2 linked regions of the Simiduia agarivorans SA1 = DSM 21679 genome follow. The protein of the gene in region 1 interacts with the protein of each later gene in a pairwise test. Links are inferred from orthologs where the notes say so. Each region holds a gene or a part of one and is shown on either strand. Other genes may lie near its edges.

Evidence for each region.
Region 2: the proteins of M5M_RS03980 (region 1) and M5M_RS19075 interact in binary tests that used the Escherichia coli proteins (3 or more experiments, as listed by UniProt). The link is inferred for Simiduia agarivorans SA1 = DSM 21679 from one-to-one orthologs.

The regions. Positions count from the first base shown.
Region 1 is NC_018868.3:869,124-878,589, reverse strand. Bases 1,673-4,642 are described here. They hold M5M_RS03980 (flavodoxin), read left to right. Parts: upstream 1,673-2,871; coding sequence 2,872-3,414; downstream 3,415-4,642. Other genes in these bases: M5M_RS03975 (Ada metal-binding domain-containing protein), read left to right, coding at 3,476-4,642. In the rest of the region: fghA (S-formylglutathione hydrolase), read left to right, coding at 1-497; M5M_RS20640 (helix-turn-helix domain-containing protein), read right to left, coding at 507-788; more of M5M_RS03975, read left to right, coding at 4,643-4,879; M5M_RS20940 (methylated-DNA--[protein]-cysteine S-methyltransferase), read left to right, coding at 4,876-5,376; tRNA 5-methoxyuridine(34)/uridine 5-oxyacetic acid(34) synthase CmoB, read right to left, coding at 5,411-6,388; carboxy-S-adenosyl-L-methionine synthase CmoA, read right to left, coding at 6,385-7,119; M5M_RS03955 (tetratricopeptide repeat-containing response regulator), read left to right, coding at 7,232-8,884; M5M_RS03950 (sensor histidine kinase), read left to right, coding at 8,886-9,466. UniProt on the Escherichia coli protein: Low-potential electron donor to a number of redox enzymes. Involved in the reactivation of inactive cob(II)alamin in methionine synthase.
Region 2 is NC_018868.3:4,263,855-4,269,896, forward strand. What follows is about bases 205-3,192. They hold M5M_RS19075 (regulatory protein RecX), read left to right. Parts: upstream 205-1,458; coding sequence 1,459-1,926; downstream 1,927-3,192. Other genes in these bases: M5M_RS19065 (CinA family protein), read left to right, coding at 205-208; recA (recombinase RecA), read left to right, coding at 348-1,391; M5M_RS19080 (transposase), read right to left, coding at 2,133-2,927; M5M_RS19085 (protein phosphatase 2C domain-containing protein), read left to right, coding at 3,178-3,192. In the rest of the region: more of M5M_RS19065, read left to right, coding at 1-204; more of M5M_RS19085, read left to right, coding at 3,193-4,050; M5M_RS19090 (penicillin acylase family protein), read right to left, coding at 4,047-6,042. UniProt on the Escherichia coli protein: Modulates RecA activity through direct physical interaction. Can inhibit both RecA recombinase and coprotease activities. May have a regulatory role during the SOS response. Inhibits DNA strand exchange in vitro.

The sequences.
Region 1 (9,466 bases):
CCCATTACCAAATGTATGATTACGTGGTCGCGGAACTGCCGACTCTGTTGCGCAACAGCGACCTGCCGTTGGACTTCAGCCGGCAGGCGATTTTCGGCCATTCCATGGGTGGCCATGGCGCGCTGATTATCGGCCTGCGCAACCCTCAGACCTATGCCGCCATTGGCGCCTTTGCGCCGATCGTGGCACCGGGTCAGTGCCCTTGGGGCACCAAAGCGTTGACGGCGTATTTGGGGGAAGACTCAGCCGCCTGGAGGCAATGGGATGCGCGCGAATTGATTCTGGCCTGCAACCATCAGGCAGCCGTGCCGATCCGGATTGATCAGGGCTTGGCGGATCAGTTTCTGGACGCGCAACTCAAGCCACAGTTACTGCTGGATGCTGCACCGGAGGCTTACCCCCTGCATTATTTTGCGCACGAAGGTTACGACCACTCTTATTTTTTCATTGCCAGTTTTGTGGGTGAACAGCTGGCATTTCTTAACACGCATTTATAAAGCGAAAAATTATCCGGTCAGGATGGCGGCGCGCACGCATTTCAATGTGCCATAGTCAAACGCGCCGTCCAGTGCCTCATACACAGGTTTGAAACGGAAGCCTTCATCGCCGCCATCATAGGCAAGAATTTCATCCTGCATGCGGGCAAGATCGGCGTCATTGATGTCGAGTGCTTCGCGCAGACTGATCTGACCGCTTTGAATCAGCTCTGCCATGTGATTGTAAATGGTGTTTTCCGTGAGCCCCCGTTGCGCAGCAATTTGCGCGGGGGTCATGTGTAAGCGCAGCAATGTCAGCGTGCCGTCCAGGGTGTCGCTGCTGTCGTCGTCCGGTGCGTCAAACTCGCACAAGGTGTCGAGAAAGGCTTGGCCGAATTTTGCCAGCTTTGATTCGCCCACGCCGCTGATGGCCAGCATGGCCTGCTCACTGGTGGGATGATAGCGGACCATTTCCATCAATGTGGCGTCATGGAATACCACATAGGGAGGCACGCCGTGCTCTTCCGCCAGCCGCTTGCGCGTGGCACGCAGCGCATTCCACAGGCGTTCGTCGGCTGCCGCGAGTTGTTGTGTTCTGCTGCTTTTGCGTTGTTTGATGTCTTTGACGTCACGGCGCAGTTCGATGGTTTCCTCGCCCTTGAGCAGTGCCCGGCACTTTTCATCCAGTTTCAGTCCGCCAAAGCCTGCGGTGTCTACCGCGAGATAACCACGGGCCACCAGTTGCCGGAATACCGAACGCCATTGGTTGGCATCGAGTTCCGCGCCGATCCCGTAGGTACTCAGTTGCTGATGATCGAACTGGATAATCTTGTCATTGCTTTTGCCAAGCAGAATATCCACCAGATGACTCACGCCAAAGCGTTGGCCCGAGCGGTACACGGTAGAAAGCGCTTTGCGCGCTGCTTCAGTGCCGTCCCAGGTGTCCACCGGGGTCAGGCAGGTGTCACAATTTCCACAGGGCGCGTGGTCACGCTCGCCGAAATAATTCAGCAACACCTGCCGTCGGCAACTGGTGACCTCACACAAACCCAGCATGGCATCGAGTTTTTGCCGCTCGGCAATTTTGTGTTCGAGACTGCCGTCCGATTGCGCCATCATCTGACTCAACAGAATCACATCCTGATAGCCGTAGGTCATCCACGCGGTGGCGGGGTTGCCGTCGCGGCCGGCGCGGCCGGTTTCCTGATAATAGGCTTCCAGGCTTTTGGGTAAATCCAGGTGGGCAACGAAGCGCACATCCGGTTTGTCGATGCCCATACCAAACGCAACGGTAGCCACCATGATGATCTGATCTTCGCGTAAAAACCGGGCCTGGTTACTGGCGCGGACTTCAGCGGGCAAGCCGGCGTGATAGGGCAGGGCGTTAAACCCCTCCGATTGCAGGTGGCTGGCAATTTCCTCGGTTTTTTTGCGCGACAGGCAATACACAATGCCGCTGTCCTCCGGGTGTTCATTGCGTAAAAACTGTACCAGCTGCTTTTTCGGGTTGTTCTTGGGCGTGATGCGGTACTGAATATTGGGCCGATCAAAACCCACAATAAACGCCCGGGCCTGTTCTAGGTGCAGGCGATGGATGATTTCCTGTTGTGTGCGGGCATCGGCAGTGGCGGTGAGCGCGATGCGCGGCACGTCGGGAAATTCTTCTGCCAGCAGGCCCAGCTGCAGATAATCGGCCCGGAAGTCGTGGCCCCATTGGGACACGCAATGGGCTTCGTCGATGGCGAACAGGGCGAGCCTGGCCTGGTGCAACAAGTTGATTGTGCGCGCCTGGTTCAGGCGTTCGGGCGCGATGTACAGCAAGTCGAGCTCACCCGCCACCAGCGCCTGCTCGATACTGGCCTGTTCGGTCGGGCTCAACGTAGAGTTCAGGTAACCGGCGCTGACGCCCAGCTGAGCCAACGCGTCGACCTGGTCCTGCATCAGCGCAATCAGCGGTGAAATCACCACGCCGCAGCCTGCGCGGGCGAGCGAGGGTATCTGGTAGCAGAGGGATTTACCGCCCCCGGTAGGCATGATGACCAGGGCGTCACCGCCGTGGGTCACCGTGTCGATAATCTCGTCCTGTGGGGGGCGGAAGGCGCTATAGCCAAACGTGTGTTGGAGTATGTGCAGGGGTTCGTGGCTCATTGGCGCATTATACGGGCCCCGGTCATCCGGGTGTGAGTTGAAATGAACAATTGGCGCTTAAAATTTGGCCCGGGACAGGTATAATGCGCGCCCGCTATGAGATGTAGAGAAGTACGAGGTTAGCGTGAAAGTGGCTGTACGTTGGGTGGTGCGCAACCACCGCATCATTGCCCGAGGCAAATTGGGCGCTTCCTTGCAGGTGCAAGGCTACCGCAATGGCGGTTATTGGTTCTGATTCGGGGCGATTGTGGCAAAGATCGGTTTAATTTTTGGCAGTGATGAAGGCAATACTGAGGCAATCGCCTACCGTATTCAGGCCCGCCTGGGAGCTGATCTGGTGGATGTGCTGGATGTGGCTGATATCACGGTGCTGGACTTCGACAATTACGACACCCTGATCCTCGGCCTGTCCACCTGGGACTTCGGCCAGATCCAGTCCGATTGGGAGGATTTCTGGGGCGACGTCGGTCAGGTGGACTTCACCGGTAAAACGGTGGCGCTGTTTGGCCTGGGCGACCAGTTTGGCTACGGCGATTACTTCCTGGATGCCATGGGCATGCTGCACGATGTGATCGTGCCTAACGGCGCCCGCATCGTCGGCTATTGGTCCACTGACGGCTACGATTTTGATGCCTCCAAAGCCCAGGTTGCTGGTGAGAATCTGTTCGTGGGTCTCGGCATTGATCAGGATCAGCAGGAAGACCTGACTGCCGGTCGGCTGAACCGCTGGTGCCGGCAGATCCACGCTGAGCTTGGCCTAACCTCGCCCATCCAGGATCTCGACGATTAGTTTTTTAGCCAGTTCCGGTTCTGGCTAGTCTCCAACCCGGCCACGGGCAATAATAGTGGCCATGCAAACGACATCATCAATTCACACCACGCCCGCGCTGACTCCCGAGGCCTGCCAGGCCGCGCGGTTGGCGCGCGACAGTCGGTTTGACGGCCTGTTCTATACGGCCGTTCTCAGTACCGGTATCTATTGCCGTCCCACCTGCCCGGCGAGAGCGCCGCGGGAAGACAATGTTCGCTATTTTGCCAGCGCAGCCGCCTGTGCCGCCGAGGGCTACCGGCCGTGCTTGCGTTGCCGCCCGGATGCCGCACCCGGTTATTCGCCCGCAAACGCGCAGGTTACGCGCGCAATCGCACTGCTGGAGCAGGGTTTGTCGTTAACGGACATTGCCGCCGAGCTCGGGATTACCGATCGCCATTTACGCAACGTGTTTGCTGAGAGCCTGGGCGTCGGCCCGAAGGAATACCAAATCTACCGACGCTGCTTGTTGGCCAAGCAGTTGCTGCATGAAACGCCGATGCCGATTACCGACATTGCGCTCGCGTGCGGATTCCAAAGCGTACGGCGTTTCAATGATGCGTTTAAACGCCGCCTGGCGTTGACGCCGAGCGAGGTCCGGCGATCGGCCCAAGACCGGGTCACTTCGCACGGAATTACGCTGTTTCTGAGTTACCGGCCGCCCTATGCCTGGTCTTCGGTGCAGGCATTTTTAGCAAAACGCCAGGTGGAGGGGCTGGAGCGGGTCACCGAAGCCAGTTATTCGCGGTCTTTGTCTGTACCCGGCGGCGGTTGGTTTGATGCGGTGCATGAGCCTTCGCGCCATGGTTTTCGGGTCACATTTACGCTGGCTGATCCCAGCCGGTTGTCAGCTGCGGTGGCGATGGTGCGGCGGATTCTGGATCTGGACGCCAACAGCCTCGCGATAGGCCGGGCGCTGCGCGCGGCGTTCAAGGGTTCTTCCTCCGCGCCCGCATTGACGGAGGGCATGCGCGTGCCGCAATTTTGCAGCGCATTTGAAGCCGGGGTCCGGGCCATATTGGGCCAGCAGGTGAGTGTGGCGGCGGCCAGGAAAATGACCGAGACGCTGGTGCACACGCTAGGTGAAACCCGGCCACTCGGCGAAGGGGGCGGCCACTACCATTTGTTTCCCGCACCTGCGCAGGTGGCCGCGGACGAGCTGCTATTTCTCGGGATGCCTGCCAGTCGGCGGGCGAGCCTGCGCGCACTGGCAGCGTGTTGTTCGGAGTTTCCCGAATTGGATGTGGCGCGCTGGTTGGCGATAAAGGGCATCGGGCCCTGGACGGTCAGCTACGCGCAAATGCGCGGGGCCCAGCACACGGATATCTGGCTGGCGGGTGATCTCGGTATTAAACATGCGTTGGCCCAGTGGCCACAGATTTCGCCAGACGTTGCTGCGCCCTGGCGCAGTTACCTCACATTGCAACTTTGGGAATTGTTGGTATGACCCACGCACTGACAGCATCGACGGCACGGCTTTCAACGCCCATGGGTGAGTTATGGATTCAGGCTAACGAGCGGGGTATCACCGCGGTCAGCTTTGATGCACTGCCGATTCAAACATCGGCGCCAACAAGTGACAGTGCAGAAGCGCATCTCGCGCAGGCGATGGCTGAATTAACCGACTATTTTACCGGCCAACGGCAGGCGTTTACTGTGCCGCTTGCCGCCCGCGGTACCGCGTTCCAAACGCAGGTGTGGACCGCACTTTACCAGCTTCCCTTTGGTGTGACCGCCAGTTATCGGGATATCGCCCGCGCGATTGGTAACGAGAAAGCGGTGCGTGCGGTGGGTGCGGCCAATGGCCGCAATCCGATTGCGATTATCGTGCCCTGTCATCGTGTGATTGGTACCAACGGCACGTTGACCGGCTATGCCGGTGGCCTCGCGCGCAAACAATGGTTGCTGGCCCATGAGGGCGTTGGGCAAAGGCCGTTGTTGTAGGGCTCACTGATCTGCGGTTCAGGCCTGCAACGTTTTACGGGGCTTCGGCGATAAAGGTTGCCCGAATCGGCGCCGGGTGACCTTCAGCAGTTTTTGACAGGTCATCCGGATCGAGAAATTCCCGCAGCGAGTGATACAGCATCCAGTCGGTGGTGCGTTGCTCATCCAGGCTCGTCCGGTTCATTTCCGCAAGGCGCGGATTTTTCAAACCGCATTTGCGCATCCAGCTGATGAGTGTGTCGGGCGACGGCAGAAACCACACATTGTTCATCTTGGCGTAGCGGCCTTCGGGCACCAATACATCGCCCAGTCCACCTTCGATTACCAGCGTTTCCAACACCAGTTGACCACCGGGTCGCAGAGTGTCTTTCAGCTCGCGCAGGTGATCCATGGGCGATCGCCGGTGATAAAACACACCCATGGAAAATGTCGTGTCAAAGCAACCAAGGTTGGCCGGCAGCTGTTCGATACCGATGGGCAGGACGTCCACGGGTTTGGGGCCGGTGAATTTTTTCAGGCTGTAAAACTGCATGACAAACCGGGGCGAGGGGTCTATGCCAATCACCCGGCGTGCGCCTTCGCCCAACATGCGCCAGCAGTGGTAGCCGTTGCCGCAGCCTACGTCGAGAATATGCCGGCCGGCGAGGGAATCCAGGTGTGGCAATACCCGGTCCCATTTCCAATCCGAGCGCCATTCGGTATTGATATGAGTGCCAAACACAGAATACGGGCCTTTGCGCCAGGGGATCAGTTCCCGCAAGGTGGCCTCTATCGCGTCCCGGGTCGTTTGCTCAATCGGCCCGTCCAGCGTCATGCCGTGTTTGAAGTCCATTACGGTGGCCTTGATGGCCGGCAGTTTCAGGTAGCTGTCGCGCCATTGCGGCAAGTCGCCAAAGCGCGTTTCCGAAAGGCCCTCATGGATTTGTGCGGGCAGTGTTGCAGCCCATTCACTGAAGCGGGCGTCGTCTCGCAGGTAGGCGAGCAGATCGGCGTAGAGATCGAGATAGTTCATGCTTTGATAGCGATCAGTGAGGCAAAGTTAAAACATTGGAACCATACATCCACCGACGTGAAGCCGGCATTTTTCAGCCGCTGGCGGTGGTGCTCGAGTGGTTCGGGTATCAGGACATTTTCCAGCGCCGTGCGTTTTTGCGCGATTTCCATATCGCTGTAGCCATTGGTGCGCTTGAAGTTGTGGTGTAACTCAATCATCAGATCGTGGTGGGGCTGGTCTTTGAATGCCACTTTCTCCGACAGAATCAACACGCCACCCGGGACCAAGCCCTGATAGATTTTGCTGACTATCTGGTCACGCTGGGCAGGGTCGATAAACTGCAGGGTGAAGTTAAGCACCACCACCGAGGCCTGTTCAATCGCCACCTGTTGCAGGTCGCTGCACACCAGCTCAACCGGCACTTCGGCGCTATCCGCGGCCATAACCTGGCGGGCGCGCTCGATCATGGCCTTGGAGTTATCCACCGCGATCAGGCGGCAGTTGGCGGCCCGGATGCGATGGCGCATGGCCAGTGTGGCCGCACCCAGGGAGCAGCCCAGGTCATAACAACGGGAATCGGCCCGGGCATAGCGCTCGGCCAGATCGCCAATCATGCTGATGATGGTGGTGTAGCCCGGGACTGACCGCTTGATCATATCGGGGAACACATTGACCACCTGCTGGTCAAACCGGAAGCTGGCCAGTTCGGCCAGTGGGCTCGCATATATGTTGTCGCGCTGGTCGGTCATGGCTAGGCCCCTCAAAACGCGCCATTCTAGCCAGCGGGTGCGGGTCTAGCAAACTGGTCTAAGCTTGAAGTGGCAGTTTTCCGGGGGCAGGACGGTCAAGGGTAGGGAATCTTTGGTTAATTACGCTGCAGTGAAAGTTTTGGTGGTGGACGATTTCGACAGCTTCCGCATGACGGTGAGCCGGATGTTGTCGGATTTCGGTTGCCGTACGGTCGACACGGCCGTCAATGGTAATGAAGCCTTGCGCTTGTGCGAGGAGAATGATTACGACCTGATTTTGTGCGATTACAACCTTGGCAAAGGCCGTAACGGCTTGCAATTGCTGGAGGAAATGCGCCACAAAAATCTCCTGCGGCGCAGTAATCTGTTCTTGCTGGTCAGTGCCGAGTCGTCGCGCAATATTGTCCTGGCAGCGTCGGATTACGAGCCCGACGGATACCTCACCAAGCCCATTACCGCCAAAACCTTGCGCCAGCGACTCGATCGGGTGTTGCATCAGCGCCAATCCATGAAGTCTGTGTATCGCGCAATCGAGGATAACTACCTGGATCGCGCTATCGTGCTTTGCCTGACCAAACTCGACGAGAACTCGCGCTATGCCGTGTTGTGTCAGAAGCTGCTGGGCGCTCTCTATATCAAAACCCAGCAATACGATCTGGCTGAGCAGCTGTATCGACAGGTGCTGGAAATGCGGGAACTGGATTGGGCGCAAGTCGGTATGGCGCAGGTGGAGGCGGCACGTGGAAATGATGACCGGGCCGAGGACTGGCTTCAGCAGATAATTCAACTGCAACCTCTGTGCATGCCGGCATACGATGAACTGGCAGAACTGTATCGCCGGCAAGGCAAGGAAGCGGAGCGTCAGAAAGTCCTTGAGCAGGCGGTCGCCGTGTCGCCAGTGGCCCTGTTGAGGCAGGAAAAACTGGCGCAGGTGGCGCAGTCCAACAACGATAGTATTGTGGCCGCGCAAACCTATAAAAAAGTGGTTAAGTTGTCCGAGAACTCCGTACACGACAAAGTTGAAAACCACATGGCGTTTACCCGGGCAGCAGTGGCGGCGTTTGCCGAAGATGAAACAGTGGGCCGCGATGTATTGCGTGAAGCCCTGGCAGTTGTGGATCAGGTGGAAAGCCGGTTTGGCAAGGACGACACGCGCAAACTGCAATTGCAACTGATCGAGTCCCAGTTGCAACTCAAGCAAGGCAATACCAAGCGCGCCAACGAATTGTTTATGGCGGCAAATCAGGCAATCGAAGCCTTGGGCCTGATGGACATTGACACCGAATTGGATCGGGTGATGACCTTGCAGGCATTGGGACAGAACGCGAAAGCGAATGATCGTCTGGTGGAATTGGTGGAAGCGTTTAAAGACGACGAATCGGCACTGGAAAAAATTGACCGGTTGCTGGATGACCCGGTCAGCGAAGCCGCGTGCAAGCAAGTGGCCAGTATCAATAAAGAGGGTATTCGCCTGTATGAGCAGCAGGCGTATATGCGCGCGATTGAATGTTTTCAGCGGGCGCGCCGATTGTTTCCACGCCATTTAGGCGTGCAATTAAATCTGGTGCAGGCGTTAGTGGGCCAGATGCGTACAGGCGATGAAAATCCCCAGTGGATGGACATTGCCATTCAATGCCTGAAGGGGGTCGAATCGTCCATCAATGGCACTCACCCTCAATTCCAGCGCTACCGGCAATTGCAGGATATGTTGCGCCAGGCAGACATGGAAATCCGTGCCAATCAGTCGAAGCGAAAGGGGAAGTGATATGAGTCAGCGGGAAGATCTGCAGGCTGAGTTTTCGCTGATACTCGCCAGCAGTGTGCACGACATGAAGAATTCTTTGGGGATGCTGATAAATACGCTGGATGACACCATGCGTGAAATGCCACCCAAGACGCCGGCGCAAGCCAGTCGGTACGCGACGCTACAATATGAGGTGTCCCGCATCAACGGTGAACTGATCCAGTTACTTGGACTTTACCGCACTAACTTACAGTCCATGCCTGTACATGTGGAAGAGCATTACGTGCGCGATCTCATCGATGAGCAACTGGCGCGCAACGATCTGCTGCTGACCAGCCGGCATATCGATGTCGAGCTGCGTTGTGATGAAGATCTCCTGTGGTACTTTGATGCTGAACTGATTGGTGGTGTCATACACAATGTGCTGGTCAATTGCGCGCGCTATACACGCAGTAAGCTACTGGTTTCGGCGGTCATCGAAGAAAAAACCTTGGTGATTCAGATTGCCGACGACGGCGGTGGCTACCCGCAAGTGATGATCGATCAACCGGTCAATGCCCAACGGGGGATTTCGTTCGAAACCGGCAGCACCAACCTGGGGCT
Region 2 (6,042 bases), 3.4 Mb from region 1 along the record:
TGCTGACTGGGCAGTGGCTACCAGTGGGATTGCCGGCCCCGGTGGTGGTACGTCCGATAAGCCGGTAGGTACTGTGTGGATTGGCGTGGCGGGACCCGATGACCATACGGGGGCCTGGTGTTTTCACTTTGCGGGTAACCGGTCCGGAGTGCGCAAGGCCGCCACCGAGCAGGCGCTGGCACTCCTGATTCAACAAATTACTGTATAACCGTATAGTACTGGTTGCACATACAGTAAATGTGCAGTATGCTTTTCCTCACTGAATACAAGCTAACAATACAGCTGGCTCCGCCGGCTGTGGGCTAAGGCCCGATAATTAACAAGATCAAATGAAAAGGGTTTCACACATGGACCAGAACAAAGAAAAGGCATTGCAGGCGGCGCTGTCTCAAATCGAGCGTCAATTCGGTAAAGGTACCGTGATGCGTATGGGCGACCGCGAGCAGGTTGCCATTCCGTCCATTTCTACCGGCTCTCTCGGGCTGGACGTGGCGCTCGGTATTGGTGGTCTGCCCAAGGGCCGTATCGTTGAAATTTATGGCCCAGAGTCCTCGGGTAAAACCACGCTCACTTTGCAGGTGATTGCCGAGGCGCAGAAGGCCGGTGGCGTGTGTGCGTTCGTGGATGCTGAGCACGCGCTGGACCCCATTTACGCTGAAAAACTAGGCGTGAATGTGGATGAACTGATTGTGTCCCAGCCCGATACCGGCGAGCAGGCCCTTGAAGTGGCCGACATGCTGGTGCGTTCCGGCGCGGTTGACGTACTGGTGGTGGACTCTGTTGCCGCGCTGACACCCAAAGCGGAAATTGAAGGCGAAATGGGCGATCACCACGTGGGCTTGCAGGCGCGCTTGATGTCGCAGGCGCTGCGTAAAATTACCGGCAATATCAAAAACGCCAACTGTCTGGCGATTTTCATCAACCAGATCCGGATGAAAATCGGCGTCATGTTCGGCAACCCGGAAACCACTACCGGTGGTAATGCGCTTAAGTTTTACTCATCCGTTCGTCTGGATATCCGCCGTACCGGCGCGGTGAAAGATGGCGATGAGGTGATCGGTAACGAAACCCGCGTGAAGGTGGTGAAGAACAAAGTAGCACCGCCCTTTAAACAAGCCGAGTTCCAGATTCTGTACGGTCAGGGCATTAACCTGCAGGGCGAAATTATCGACTTTGGCGTCAAGCTGGGTTTGATTGACAAAGCCGGTGCCTGGTACAGCTACAAGGGCGACAAAATCGGCCAGGGCAAAAATAACGTGGTGAAATTCCTGCTGGAAAACCCCGATATCCAGAAGGAAATTGAAACGCAAGTCCGCGCGGAATTACTGGGCGGCAAAGTTAAGGCAACGTCCTCTTCTGATGAAGATGCAGTGGAGGAAATGGATTCCTAACGATTGTTAGCTTGCCTCGTGGGCTGGCCAAGGTCAGTGCCACGAGGTCTTTTTTGGGAGAGCCATTATGGCGAGGTGCGCAACAGAGGGGGAAGTGCTGGACGCTGCAATACGATTGCTGGCGCGGCGCGAATACTCTGCCGCCGAACTGCGTCGTAAGTTGGAGGCCAAAACAGATCACGCCGCTTGGATAGATGCCGCTATCGAGCGTGTGCAATCCCTCGGTTATCAATCCGATTGTCGCTATACCGAGAGCTTCATTCGTTATGCCGTCAGCCAGGGCAAGGGCCCGGTCTGGATCCGCTATCAACTTCAACACAAAGGTCTGTGTGAACAATTGGTGTCGCAACAGTTAGCGGATGCCGATGTTGACTGGGATCAGTTGGCAATGGAAACCCTGGCTCGCCGTTTTACCCATGCAGGGACGGATGCAAAAGAGCGAGCGAAACAATACCGCTTACTATCTGGTCGCGGCTTCAATCCTGACTCGGTCCGCAAAGCCATGGAATCACTGCCAGAAATCATGTGTGATTAGCGTTGTGTGCAATGGTGCGCGCAGTCTGCCGATACTGCCGATGGTCTTTTAGACGTCTGCTACAGACCTGCCTGAAAAAAAACGTTAACGCGCAATGCCTGGTCTTTTCATCGGGCGAGAATTACCTGCCTGCAAGGGCGATCTTTGTTCCCCTGTTTCGCAATCCTTCCTGATGGTTTCCGCAGGATCATTGATCGGCGTTGGCGTCAGATCAATGCGGCTGAATCAGTCGTCACCTCATCATCCGTCGTTTTTTCCTGCGTGCCCGGTGCAGAAGGTTTTAGGGTGGCAGGTTGATGGGTTTTTGCTGCGCTTTTGGTTTTTTTGGGGCGGCCGCGCTTTAATGGTCGGACCCGCTGATTGGCAATTTTTTCGATGCGCTCTTTGAATGCATCACCACCCAGGACCTGCCCCAGTTTGACCGTTTCGGCGATGTAGGTAAGCAAACGGCTATCAAACGCGTAGTGGAACAACTTTCGGTACGCCTGTACCCGTTCGCGGGCGGTTTTACCCAGAGCGATGTACAAACGGTGGTCTTTGATCAGGTCACTTTTATCGAGCGAAGCATGAAAATTAAAGCTGGACCACGGGTATTCGCCTGGCTCATTGGCCAGCCCCAAATACATGGGCTTGAGTTCAACGTATCGATAGCAGGTCAGCAGATAGGATTCAGAATCGATCAGACTGGCTTTGTAGCGACCACCCCATAATGTGCCGGAGCGCTTATACCGGTGATTGACGTATTGAACATAGCGCCTGCCCAATGACTGCATCATTGACGAAAGGCCTTGCTCTATGCGAGGCGTTGCCAGAAATTGCACCATGTTGGGCAGTAAAACGTAGGCATGAATATCCACGCGGTATTGCTCCGCGGCGGTCTTCATGCTCTGCAGATAAAACTCGTAATCTTCATCGTCGAAAAAACAGGGCAGATTGTTGTGGCCCGTTTGAACAACGTGTTGAGGAATATCAGGTAAATTAAGCCGGGGTAATCGCGCCATACCAGCAAACAGTCCTCGTTTGTCGTGCGTCCGTGTCTTTTTGCATCCCTGCTGGGCGCGGGCAATTATCGCAAAACTGATTTACCAATTTCAAATTAGTTAGTGGTTCACTAGTACCAACTGATGCGGTTAACCGCTCGAGGATCGAGCATATTGTGATCGAGTTGTCCTTTTGGCTTCTGTTTGCCAAAGTCTTTAGGCTAGAATGCGATCGCTGCAGAGCAGCCTGACTTATGCAACGGATTGAATCATGGAACCCAAGGACAATATTCGGCTGGCCATTAATGGACGTACAGACATAGGCCAGGTCAGAGGGGAAAACGAAGACCATATCGGTTGGTACAACCATCCCGCATTGCCATTTGGTTTTGTGATCATTGCAGACGGGATGGGTGGTTATACCGGCGGTGCGAGAGCCAGTGCTTTGGCTGTCAACGTGATTGATCGCCACCTCAAAGCCATTCCCGATCCGGGGTTTCAATCCTGCACACCCGATCAGCAGCTGTTGATGATTCATGCAACACTGATGGAAGCATTCAGCGCTGCAAACCAATCGATTCTCGACGCCAAAATTGACAATCCTCAACACGCCAATATGGGCAGTACAGTGGTCGTGGGTGTGTTGTGGGAGCAACACGTGACGATTGCCCACTTGGGTGATTCCCGTGCTTACTTATGGAACCGCGATGGGTTGGTTCAGCTGACCCGGGATCACAGTCTGGTCCAGGAAATGGTTGATGCAGGAACCATGACCGAGTCCCAAGCGCGCACCAGTGGTGTCCGTAATCATATTACCCGGGCGTTGGGTGTCACTGAATTTGTTGAGCCCTCCATGAACTCTTACCGGTTGGAGCAGAATACTTTATTGATGTTCTGCACTGACGGCCTGACAGAGTATCTCGATAATCTTGAATTAGAGCATGTGTTGTCCACACACAGGCCTGCGCTCGAGTGTTGTTATCGGTTCATCGCAGATGCAAATCAGCAGGGTGGTAAAGACAACATCAGTGTGGGGATTATGGAGTTTACCTTGCGAGATCAATCCCGGGCCGAAACGACATTTCCCAAAGCACCTGCTGGCACCGGTGAAGATGTGACGTTACGGCCGGGTGCGGGTCTTTAATTCGGCACCAACGTGAGCCGGTGTTTTGTGGGGCCCTTCAACCAGGGTGATGCATTACCCTCAACCCAATCCTGATGGCCTTTGCCGAAAAACGCTGACAAAGGGTGTGCACTCTGACCGGTAGCCATATGAAAATAGGCCTGGTCTTCTTTGCCGGGTGAAACGGCAAAGCGTTCGCTGGCGCCATGCGTGGGTGTTTGAACCCGCGGCATGTGGGTATCGCCACGCAGAGGCTCGTTTGGCATTGAAAGCCACCAGTGAATGGGTGCAACAAAGCGCGCCATAGGGTGTTGAATAATGACACGATTGGCCTCGCCCCAGGTGTCGTTGGTCAGCGTCCCATCCGCAAACAAAGGTTCGACCACTTGCTTCATGGCAAACAGTTCCAGTTCATGCCAGCTGTTGAAATCTTTGTTAAGCAAATGTGCAGGTCGCAGGCTGAGCATTTGCCAGAGCGGGTATTCGGTCTGGCGGTTGGCGTTGCTGTAGTTGAACGCCGGGTCCTTGCTCATCATATAAGTTTCCAGCGGCGCAATGGCCAGTTCCATTATTTTCAAACGGCTCTCACGTACCAGGCGATAGCTCACTGATTCGATCGCTGCAAACCCTTGCCAGTTACTTAACTCGATTTGCATGGCCTGCAGGGCAGGCGTCAGGTTTTCCTCTGCTGCTAATGTTTTCAGCAGATGGTCGCGCCAGGGTTTGAGAAAACGGGCTTCGTCATCCAATTGCAGTGCAAGCATATCGGCTTCATCAAAGTTGTCGCCGGCCAGCAACCGGTCACGGATCTGTTGCTGGCGAGCGCCAAGGGCGTAGGCCGAGTCGCCCATGCGTTCAAACGCATCACCGCTCAGCGTCCGGGCATTGGCCGTCCACAACCGATGATTGAGCGGTTTCACTACTGATGGATGTTCTTCTGCAGTGCGGAAACCGTCCCAACTGGCGCCGGTTTGGCTCCAGTCTTCCGGCAGCTTGCCATCGGTGCCTTGGCGATTGGGGAAAGGCCCGGCGATGGTCCAGGCAATGTTGCCGTCTTTGTCTGCCAGCGCCAGATTCTGATGCGGTATGCCTATCTGCGGTGCCAGCGCAACGGCCGCTTCCACTGTGTTGGCGGTTTCCAGGGCCAGGGCATTCATGTTGGCACCTTGGTGGAAATGCGCTGTCCAGATCATGGCCAGCATGCGGTTGTCATCGTCGCGGCCGATGACCGGGCCCCAATGGGTACGCTTGACCTCGAAGATTTCCGTCGCTTGTCCTTTGACCAGAATGTGTTCCTGTTCAATATCAAAATCCCGCCAGCCGTCTGCGGTCAGGTATTGGCTTTCGTCGTCGTTGGTTTGCAAGACAATCACATCCGACCAATCGCCCTGAGTATTGGTAAAGCCCCAGGCCAGGTGCGAATTGGAACCGGCTACCAGCAAGGGCGTACCGGGCAGGGTGGCGCCACTGATCAGGCGTTGATCATCCGGCAATCGCCACTGTGCCCGGTACCAGATGTTGGGTACGCGCACCGCGAGGTGCATGTCATCGGCGACAATGGCGCCACCATGCTTGCTGACTGCACCGGCTACTGCCCAATTATTGCTGCCCACCACCATGTCTTCACTGACTTGTGGCCGGTACACCATGCGGCCCGGATCGCTCAGGTCGGCCCAGCCATGTTCGGGTAGCGGCGCGCTCGCCAACTGAGTATTGCCTTCGTCATCCGCTACGAGCGGCGCGTCCCACTGACCGCCTTGTTGGGTAAAAAAAGCGTAAAGATCAGCGGGCAGATGTTGCGCCAGCGTGCCACGGCTGCGTTCAAAGAGAGCCTGATCGTCCTGTAATACGAGGATCATGCTGAACACGGTGAGCATGCTGTCTTCATCGCGCCATGGGGTGGGGGAATGGTTCAGCAATGTGTATTCAAAGGGCGCGCGCCCGAGCGCGGCCAGGCCCGCGTTAACACCTTCGGTATAGGCGCTCAGTATTAGCTTTTGCCCGGCCGAGAAT